Regions from separate parts of the Lysinibacillus sp. FSL R7-0073 genome, predicted to be linked through region 1. Evidence: a T-box and tRNA genes for the amino acid it is inferred to sense, from the RefSeq annotation. Region 1 holds a T-box; the other holds one or more tRNA genes.

Region 1 (4,881 bases):
CTAAACTATCATCTGGTTGTGTAGGTAAAAATACTTTCGCATTAAATAAGTCTGAACGGACTAAACCTGCGTCTGCACAGGCTGCAGAAGGTGCCATCCCAGAAATACCACAGAACGAAGCGGTCACCACATTTTTAGGTGCCTTAAAGCTTGTTGGTGGATCAATAAACTCAGGAGCCACATCGTAAACGGAATTCATTAAAGTACCCCATAGTTTATTGACACGAACGCTTGGCTGTTGGTACGTATTATTAAATGCGTACAATGTACGAGGTTGGTCGTAACCCATCCAAACACCTAGAGATACATTTGGATTATAGCCAACTAACCAAACATCTTTATACTCTTGAGAAGTCCCTGTTTTTGCAGCAAAATCTGAAGAGAATTTTAATGTGTTACGTGCAAGAGTTCCTGTTCCTTTTGTTAACACGTCACGTAGCATATCCGTCACAATATAGGACGTTTCTGGACTGAATACTTGAACGGGCTCTACTTCATGTTTGTAAATAATATTTCCTTCTTGATCTTCAATTCGATCAATCATATAAGCATCAACGAATTGACCACCATTTGCAAAAGTAGCAAAGGCATTCGTATTCTCTTCTACAGTAGTCCCCTCACTTAAAGCACCGATACCAGTTGCTAGGTTAGTGAAATCATCGGGGTGTAATTTTGTGAACCCCATTTTTACTAATAGATCAGCAGGTCGTTTGTTAATAATATCATTATATAAACGTAACGCTGATATGTTTTGAGAGTCTGCTAAAGCTTCACGCGCGGGAATAAGTCCTCGCTCATCACTAGTAATATAGTTACTTGGGCTCCATGAACCAATTGAGAATTTTACGTCAACGAGCGGGCTACCTGCACCAATTACGCCATACTCAATAGCTGGTGCGTATACAAGTAATGGTTTCATCGTAGAACCATTTGAACGATAAGCTTGTGTTGCATGGTTAACTTGAGTTGTATTAAAGTCTCGACCACCTACAAAACTTAAAATTCGACCCGTCGTATTTTCCATTAAAATACTACCCACTTGTACGGGCATTTCGATATCAACTTCCTCACCAGTTACAGGGTCTTTCCCTTTACCAGTATACGTGTGGCCATAATATTGGAAGTCCTTAGCAGCTTTTTGCATGGCATCATACATATCTTTGTTAATGGTTGAATAAATACGATAACCTTTTGAGCGAACATCACGATCTGCTAAGATTTTATATTTATCTTTTAATTTCTTTTCTGTTTTTAATCGCTCTGGGTCAACACCGTCATCTTCTGCGAGTTTTTCTGCAATAATATCTTTTGCGCGACTCTCAAGCTCATATGTAAGCCATGGATAACGATCCTCCGCTCGCATTTCTGGACCACGGAAGTCAGCAGCGATATCATAGTTAAGTGTTTCTTTATATTGGGCATCGTCAATATAACCAGCTTCTTTCATACGATAAAGAACTGTTTTCATCCGATCAATACCTGGTTTTAACGCTTCCTCACTTTTCAGTTCACCCGTATTTGTAAAAGGTGTGTAAGCAAATGGCGCCTGAGGAATACCAGCTATGTAAGCTGCTTGCGCTAGTGATAAATCTTTAGCTTTCACACCAAAGATCCCTTCCGCGGCTGTTTCTACACCTGCAATATTGCGCCCTGAAGAGTTACGACCGTATGGAATAATATTTAAATAAGCCTCTAATATTTCTTCCTTTGTCATAAAATGCTCTAAACGCATAGCAAGTAAAATTTCTTTTGCTTTACGTTCATAGGAAACTTCATTGGTTAATACTTGGTTTTTTATAAGTTGTTGCGTAAGGGTAGAGCCACCTGTCTGTGTAGCAGAATTCGTAACATCTTGTAATAAGCCTCGTATAACCGCTTTTGGTACGATTCCGTTATGTTCACGGAAATATTCATCTTCTGTTGCTAGTACAGCATTAAGAACATCTGGTGCAACATTTTTAAGTGAAGTTTCACGGCGATCTAAATCTGTCCGTAATTTTCCGATATAAATATCGTTGGCAAAATAAATCTCACTTGTTTCTTCATAGCTAAAAATTTGATCTCGCAATTCTTCTTTTGAGCGTAAGGGCTCTTCTTTTACAAGAGAAGCGAAATAACCAGCTCCTACTGAACCGACAAATACAGTGCCAACCAATGCAAAGACTAAAAATAGTAAAAATAAGTTCCAGGTAACGCTACCTGAAATACGTAATTTCTTCATCCATTTTTGTTCAATTAATGTATCGATCTTTGCATTGATTTTTTCAATCCAATCTTTCAATGTATCGACCTCCTAAAATCTTGTTTATTATAGCACATATTGTTTTAGCTCGAACATAGTTATTGACTTTGAAATAGATTCGTATAGAATAATGGTTATAGTTTTCTAGTGATGAAGAGTTTGGAGTAGTTTCTATATTCCCTGTTTAGAGAGCCAGTGGTTGGTGAAAACTGGTCATAATGTAGAGATGAATTACGTGCTTGGAGCTTAGACGTGCGCGCCTGCGATAAAGGCGGTTGAATGAAGTGGAAGGTGGATGACATCTTCAAGCCGGGTGGTACCGCGTTAATTTACAATTTAACGTCCCTGCATGCAATTGTTTGCGTGTAGGGATTTTTTTTATCTCATGAATTTGTCCATGCACGTAGCGAATTTCAATCAATAGGAGGAATCATCATGACAAACGAATTATTACAAGATTTAGAATGGCGTGGGCTGCTATATCAACAAACCGACGCTGATGGTATGGCAAAACTATTAGAAGATCAATCCGTCTCTTTATACTGTGGTGTTGATCCAACAGCAGATTCTATGCATATCGGGCATATTGTCCCGCTTTTAACATTACGTCGCTTCCAAAAAGCTGGTCACCGTCCAATTTTACTTGTAGGTGGAGCTACAGGCATGATCGGAGATCCTTCAGGTCGTTCAGAAGAGCGTCAATTACAAACTGTGGAGCAAATCGATAAAAATGTTCAAGGTATCCGCGGTCAACTAGAACGTATTTTTGACTTTGCTGAAGATGGTAATGGTGCTCAGCTTGTGAACAATCGTGACTGGATCGGCAATATAAATACGATTGAATTTTTACGTGATTACGGGAAATTAATTAATGTTAACTACATGTTGGCAAAAGATACAATTGCTTCTCGACTTGATACGGGGATATCTTTCACAGAGTTTGCTTATACATTAATTCAAGGGATTGATTACAATCATTTATACAACCACTACAATTGTCGTATTCAAGTAGGCGGTTCTGACCAATGGGGTAATATTACAACAGGTTTAGAGGTTATTCGTAAAACTCATGAAGAAGAAACTAAAGCCTTTGGCATTACGATTCCATTAGTAACGAAAGCTGATGGTACGAAATTTGGTAAAACAGCTGGTGGTGCTGTTTGGTTAGATGGTAAGAAAACATCTCCATATGAGTTCTACCAATTCTGGATCAATGCTGCTGATGCAGATGTGATCAAATACTTGAAAATATTCACATTCCTTACTCGTGAAGAGATTGAAGCATTAGCTGTTTCTGTAGAGGAAGAGCCACATTTACGTAAGGCTCAAAAAGCACTTGCTGAGGAAATGACACGATTAATTCATGGTCAAGAAGCGTTAGAGCAAGCTATCCGTATTACGGCAGCTTTATTTTCAGGCGATTTAAAAGCACTTTCTGCTGAAGAAATGAAGGATGCCTTTAAAGATGTTCCTTCTATTGAAATGGCTAAGGAAGATAAAAATATTATTGACCTTCTAGTGGAAGCTGGCATCTCATCATCGAAACGTCAGGCGCGTGAAGACGTTTCAAACGGTGCAATTAGTGTCAATGGAGAAAAAGTGACGGATTTAGAATATGTATTCAATGCAAAGGATCGTCTAGAGGATGCCTTTAGCATTGTTCGTCGCGGTAAGAAAAAATATCATATGGTGAAGTTTGTGTAATTGTTATGATTAAACAACATCCCCCTTTTTTGTCGGGGGATGTTGTTTTTTTATAATAAAAAACTTGGCAATTCTATCTTTTCATATTGTTGAGGGTGCAATATTTTAGCTAGCTTTATAGCCCCTTCAATAAGACGAGGAGAAGGGCGACAATAAAGCCATTCCTCCATCACATGGAGCTGTTCCATTTTCACGGCATGTAGCTCACTAGCATGGGGGCGCTTTAATAAGTTGGTTGGTTGTATCCGCTCAAAAGCTACACCTACCCAAGCCATCATGATGTAGTCTGGCTTTCGTTTAACAACATCTGCCCAATCTGTTTGAACACTGGCTAGTTCAACATCCTGAAATAAATTGACTCCACCTGCAATAGCACTAATTTCTGTTAGCCAATTTATTTTTCCTGGTGTAAAAATTGGGTTTGGCCACCATTCCCAATAAAGGGTTGGTTTCTTCATGAGGGAGTTTGCAACCGTACGCATTTTGTCAATCGATTGCAAATATTCTTCCGCTATTATTTTAGCACGTTCTTCTACATGACAAGCTCTCCCTAGTAAAAGGAGATCTTGAGCAATTTCCTCTAACGAGTTAGCATTAAAAACAATATGTGGGATATTTCTTCTTTGCAATTCCTCGATGTTTTTCTCCATTCCAGGCACACTTAAAGAAGCAAGAACAAGATCAGGCTGTAAATCCTCTAAATCGTTCATATTAATAGATAAATCTGGTCCAAGCTGTGGCAAATCTTTAACGCTTGATGGCCAATCAGAGAAATTATCCACTCCAACAAGCTGGTCTGTCAATCCTAAATAAGCTACAAGCTCCGTATTACTTGGACATATCGAGATTAAACGCATATTGTTATCTCCTATTCTTTTTAAGAAAAGTATAGCGAGAGTTTGCATTCTATACAATGTGTGTACCTCTTTTTTCAT
Region 2 (4,881 bases), 420 kb from region 1:
AACCGGCGAGTTACGATTACGTGCGAGGTTAAGCTTTAGAAGGCGGAGCCGCAGCGAAAGCGAGTCTGAATAGGGCGAAATAGTACGTGGTCGTAGACCCGAAACCAGGTGATCTACCCATGTCCAGGGTGAAGGTAAGGTAACACTTACTGGAGGCCCGAACCCACGCACGTTGAAAAGTGCGGGGATGAGGTGTGGGTAGCGGAGAAATTCCAATCGAACTTGGAGATAGCTGGTTCTCTCCGAAATAGCTTTAGGGCTAGCCTCGTGATGAGAATACTGGAGGTAGAGCACTGTTTGGACTAGGGGGCCATCCCGGTTTACCGAATTCAGACAAACTCCGAATGCCAGATATTTATACACGGGAGTCAGACTGCGAGTGATAAGATCCGTAGTCAAAAGGGAAACAGCCCAGACCACCAGCTAAGGTCCCAAAGTAATCGTTAAGTGGAAAAGGATGTGGCGTTGCACAGACAACCAGGATGTTGGCTTAGAAGCAGCCATCATTTAAAGAGTGCGTAATAGCTCACTGGTCGAGTGACGCTGCGCCGAAAATGTATCGGGGCTAAACGATTCACCGAAGCTGTGGATTGACATCTACGATGTCAGTGGTAGGAGAGCGTTCTAAGTGCGTTGAAGTCAGACCGGAAGGACTGGTGGAGCGCTTAGAAGTGAGAATGCCGGTATGAGTAGCGAAAGACGGGTGAGAATCCCGTCCACCGTATGACTAAGGTTTCCTGAGGAAGGCTCGTCCGCTCAGGGTTAGTCGGGACCTAAGCCGAGGCCGATAGGCGTAGGCGATGGACAACAGGTTGATATTCCTGTACCACCTCCTCACCGTTTGAGAAATGGGGGGACGCAGTAGGATAGGGTAAGCGCGCTGTTGGTTATGCGCGTCCAAGCAGTAAGGCGTGTGTGTAGGCAAATCCGCACACTGTAACGTTGAGCTGTGATGGCGAGTCCGTATGGACGAAGTTCCTGATTTCACACTGCCAAGAAAAGCCTCTATCGAGGTGAGAGGTGCCCGTACCGCAAACCGACACAGGTAGTCGAGGAGAGAATCCTAAGGTGTGCGAGAGAACTCTCGTTAAGGAACTCGGCAAAATGACCCCGTAACTTCGGGAGAAGGGGTGCTCTTGAGCGTGCAAGCGCATGAGAGCCGCAGTGAATAGGCCCAGGCGACTGTTTAGCAAAAACACAGGTCTCTGCAAAACCGTAAGGTGACGTATAGGGGCTGACGCCTGCCCGGTGCTGGAAGGTTAAGAGGAGTGGTTAGCGCAAGCGAAGCTGCGAATTGAAGCCCCAGTAAACGGCGGCCGTAACTATAACGGTCCTAAGGTAGCGAAATTCCTTGTCGGGTAAGTTCCGACCCGCACGAAAGGCGTAACGATCTGGGCACTGTCTCAACGAGAGACTCGGTGAAATTATAGTACCTGTGAAGATGCAGGTTACCCGCGACAGGACGGAAAGACCCCGTGGAGCTTTACTGTAGCCTGATATTGAATTTTGGTACAACTTGTACAGGATAGGTAGGAGCCAGAGATCTCGGAGCGCCAGCTTCGAAGGAGGCGTCGGTGGGATACTACCCTGGTTGTATTGAAATTCTAACCCATGCCCCTTAGCGGGGCAGGAGACAGTGTCAGGCGGACAGTTTGACTGGGGCGGTCGCCTCCTAAAAGGTAACGGAGGCGCCCAAAGGTTCCCTCAGAATGGTTGGAAATCATTCGTAGAGTGTAAAGGCACAAGGGAGCTTGACTGCGAGACCTACAAGTCGAGCAGGGTCGAAAGACGGGCTTAGTGATCCGGTGGTTCCGCATGGAAGGGCCATCGCTCAACGGATAAAAGCTACCCCGGGGATAACAGGCTTATCTCCCCCAAGAGTCCACATCGACGGGGAGGTTTGGCACCTCGATGTCGGCTCATCGCATCCTGGGGCTGTAGTCGGTCCCAAGGGTTGGGCTGTTCGCCCATTAAAGCGGTACGCGAGCTGGGTTCAGAACGTCGTGAGACAGTTCGGTCCCTATCCGTCGTGGGCGTAGGAAATTTGAGAGGAGCTGTCCTTAGTACGAGAGGACCGGGATGGACACACCGCTGGTGTACCAGTTGTCTTGCCAAAGGCATCGCTGGGTAGCTATGTGTGGACGGGATAAGTGCTGAAAGCATCTAAGCATGAAGCCCCCCTCAAGATGAGATTTCCCATTACGCAAGTAAGTAAGATCCCTCAAAGACGATGAGGTAGATAGGTTCGAGGTGGAAGTGTGGTGACACATGGAGCTGACGAATACTAATCGATCGAGGACTTAACCAAAAAAGTTTGAAGCATTCAATGAAGCGTTTATCCAGTTTTGAAAGAACAAGAAAGTTTTTTAAAAAAACTTGCGTTTTATAACTACATATGTTATAATAAATCTTGTCTTTTAAATAAGTCTAGTGATGATGGCAAAGAGGTCACACCCGTTCCCATACCGAACACGGAAGTTAAGCTCTTTAGCGCCGATGGTAGTTGGGGGCTTCCCCCTGTGAGAGTAGGACGTCGCTAGGCTGTATATTAAAATTATTCCGAAGTAGCTCAGTTGGTAGTAGCACCTGACTGTTAATCAGGTTGTCGCAGGTTCGAGTCCTGCCTTCGGAGCCATTCTTGGAGAGTTGTCCGAGTGGCCGAAGGAGCACGATTGGAAATCGTGTAGGCGGTTAACACTGTCTCAAGGGTTCAAATCCCTTACTCTCCGCCAGCACTTTAATTATTCCAAACGAAGGCCCCTTGGTCAAGTGGTTAAGACACCGCCCTTTCACGGCGGTAACACGGGTTCGAATCCCGTAGGGGTCACCATTCATTTTTATACCCAGATGGAGGATTAGCTCAGCTGGGAGAGCATCTGCCTTACAAGCAGAGGGTCGGCGGTTCGAGCCCGTCATCCTCCACCATTTTTAAAAACAACATATATCATTATCGCGGGGTGGAGCAGTGGTAGCTCGTCGGGCTCATAACCCGAAGGTCGTTGGTTCAAATCCAGCCCCCGCAACCAAATGGTCCCGTGGTGTAGCGGTTAACATGCCTGCCTGTCACGCAGGAGATCGCCGGTTCGATCCCGGTCGGGACCGCCATTTTTATAGTATATGGGTCAGTAGCTCAGTTGGTAGAGCATTAGATTGAAGCTCTAAGTGTCGGCGGTTCGATTCCGTCCTGACCCATCATTTTTTTGCCGGTGTAGCTCAGTTGGTAGAGCAACTGACTTGTAATCAGTAGGTCGTGGGTTCGACTCCTATCGCCGGCACCATGTATTCCCGGAGGGGTAGCGAAGTGGCTAAACGCGGCGGACTGTAAATCCGCTCCTTAGGGTTCGGCGGTTCGAATCCGTCCCCCTCCACCAGTTTTCTTTTTTTTATTTTGAAAATAGGGGCATAGTTCAACGGTAGAATAGAGGTCTCCAAAACCTTTGGTGTGGGTTCGATTCCTACTGCCCCTGCCAATTTATTTTATGGCGATTGTGGCGAAGTGGTTAACGCACCGGATTGTGGTTCCGGCATTCGTGGGTTCGATTCCCATCAGTCGCCCCATTCAAGTATAAAGTAAATTTTATAATAATAACTATAATATCATGGCGATTGTGGCGAAGTGGTTAACGCACCGGATTGTGGTTCCGGCATTCGTGGGTTCGATTCCCATCAGTCGCCCCATAGTTGGGGTATAGCCAAGCGGTAAGGCAACGGATTTTGATTCCGTCATGCCTAGGTTCGAATCCTAGTACCCCAGCCATTTTTTTGCGGAAGTAGTTCAGTGGTAGAACACCACCTTGCCAAGGTGGGGGTCGCGAGTTCGAACCTCGTCTTCCGCTCCAAGTATGATGGCGGCATAGCCAAGTGGTAAGGCACAGGTCTGCAACACCTTTATCACCGGTTCAAATCCGGTTGCCGCCTCCATATTTTAACTGCTAATCGGTTTATCCGATTTTTTTTATCTCCATTATGCCGGTGTGGCGGAATTGGCAGACGCGCACGACTCAAAATCGTGTTCCTTTGGAGTGTCGGTTCGACCCCGACCACCGGTATCATCACGTACATATACGTCACGATTAATAAATTTAGAAAGCTCACAAACCTTGATAATAGAGGATTTGTGAGCTTTTTGTTTTTGGGGTTACGATAGAAAACGGTAAGAATCGAAACCATTTTATAGAAATTTTACATACAGACAGGTTCATTTTACAGAAGTTTTTACACAAGCTGCGATCAGTGATTAAGGGAACCAAAACAGAAAAGACCATGTTTATTTTTGAACTGACCCCTTCGGATTAGACAAAACAAAAAAGCATCTTCAATTGAATTTAGGGTAATGTATCCTAACATCTATTGGAGGTGCTTATTTTTTGGGGGACGAGAGTGAGTTATCCGCACCTCGTAATTATTGTAGGTTTGCATACGTTTGTTTCAAAGATAATTTTAACCCTCAACGTTCCTTTGACGCCATGTAGAACGGTGATCCATCTGAATCCCCGCACATCAAATTTTCTGTGAAAAGAGTGAAGTAAAAATGACTACTGAGAGCTCTTGTTTGCCTGTTACCACATTTTTAGCCTCATTTTTAAAAATTAGGAATAGTATACTTTTTCTACTTTATATAATGTATGCTCGATAGTAGAGCAGAGAACGGCATCCACTTTGTAAAATTTAACTCGAAAGTATAAACTTTTCAAAAAGTTCTTTATATTATTTTTTTGTTTAAAGGCAGGGAGAAATTCTGAATTTTTCTCCACATCACCAAAACTTTGAATCCAATGCTCTACATAAGTCTGACTAAGTATTTTTCTATTTAAAACACTAATTATGGATTTTACCATTCTCTCATCTTCCCCATCGGAGTAAATTCGATCTGTTATGGTC

The links. The T-box of region 1 lies ahead of tyrS (tyrosine--tRNA ligase). A T-box ahead of a tRNA ligase gene usually reads a tRNA of that ligase, here a tRNA-Tyr.
Region 2: it encodes a tRNA-Tyr, which carries the amino acid that the T-box ahead of tyrS (tyrosine--tRNA ligase) is inferred to sense. The anticodon was not compared.

The regions. Positions count from the first base shown of each region.
Region 1 is NZ_JBBPAS010000001.1:3,606,652-3,611,532, reverse strand. Features, by position in the region: gene MKY88_RS18085 (transglycosylase domain-containing protein) at 1-2,281, opposite strand, end outside; T-box leader at 2,384-2,592, shown strand; gene tyrS (tyrosine--tRNA ligase) at 2,678-3,946, shown strand; gene MKY88_RS18075 (cobalamin-binding protein) at 3,997-4,803, opposite strand.
Region 2 is NZ_JBBPAS010000001.1:4,027,487-4,032,367, reverse strand. Features, by position in the region: rRNA gene MKY88_RS20340 (23S ribosomal RNA) at 1-2,308, shown strand, start outside; rRNA gene rrf (5S ribosomal RNA) at 2,427-2,542, shown strand; tRNA gene MKY88_RS20330 (tRNA-Asn) at 2,559-2,635, shown strand; tRNA gene MKY88_RS20325 (tRNA-Ser) at 2,641-2,732, shown strand; tRNA gene MKY88_RS20320 (tRNA-Glu) at 2,756-2,830, shown strand; tRNA gene MKY88_RS20315 (tRNA-Val) at 2,850-2,925, shown strand; tRNA gene MKY88_RS20310 (tRNA-Met) at 2,952-3,026, shown strand; tRNA gene MKY88_RS20305 (tRNA-Asp) at 3,030-3,105, shown strand; tRNA gene MKY88_RS20300 (tRNA-Phe) at 3,120-3,192, shown strand; tRNA gene MKY88_RS20295 (tRNA-Thr) at 3,203-3,278, shown strand; tRNA gene MKY88_RS20290 (tRNA-Tyr) at 3,288-3,371, shown strand; tRNA gene MKY88_RS20285 (tRNA-Trp) at 3,397-3,470, shown strand; tRNA gene MKY88_RS20280 (tRNA-His) at 3,483-3,558, shown strand; tRNA gene MKY88_RS20275 (tRNA-His) at 3,603-3,678, shown strand; tRNA gene MKY88_RS20270 (tRNA-Gln) at 3,683-3,757, shown strand; tRNA gene MKY88_RS20265 (tRNA-Gly) at 3,765-3,839, shown strand; tRNA gene MKY88_RS20260 (tRNA-Cys) at 3,848-3,921, shown strand; tRNA gene MKY88_RS20255 (tRNA-Leu) at 3,969-4,049, shown strand; gene MKY88_RS20250 (DUF2785 domain-containing protein) at 4,590-4,881, opposite strand, start outside.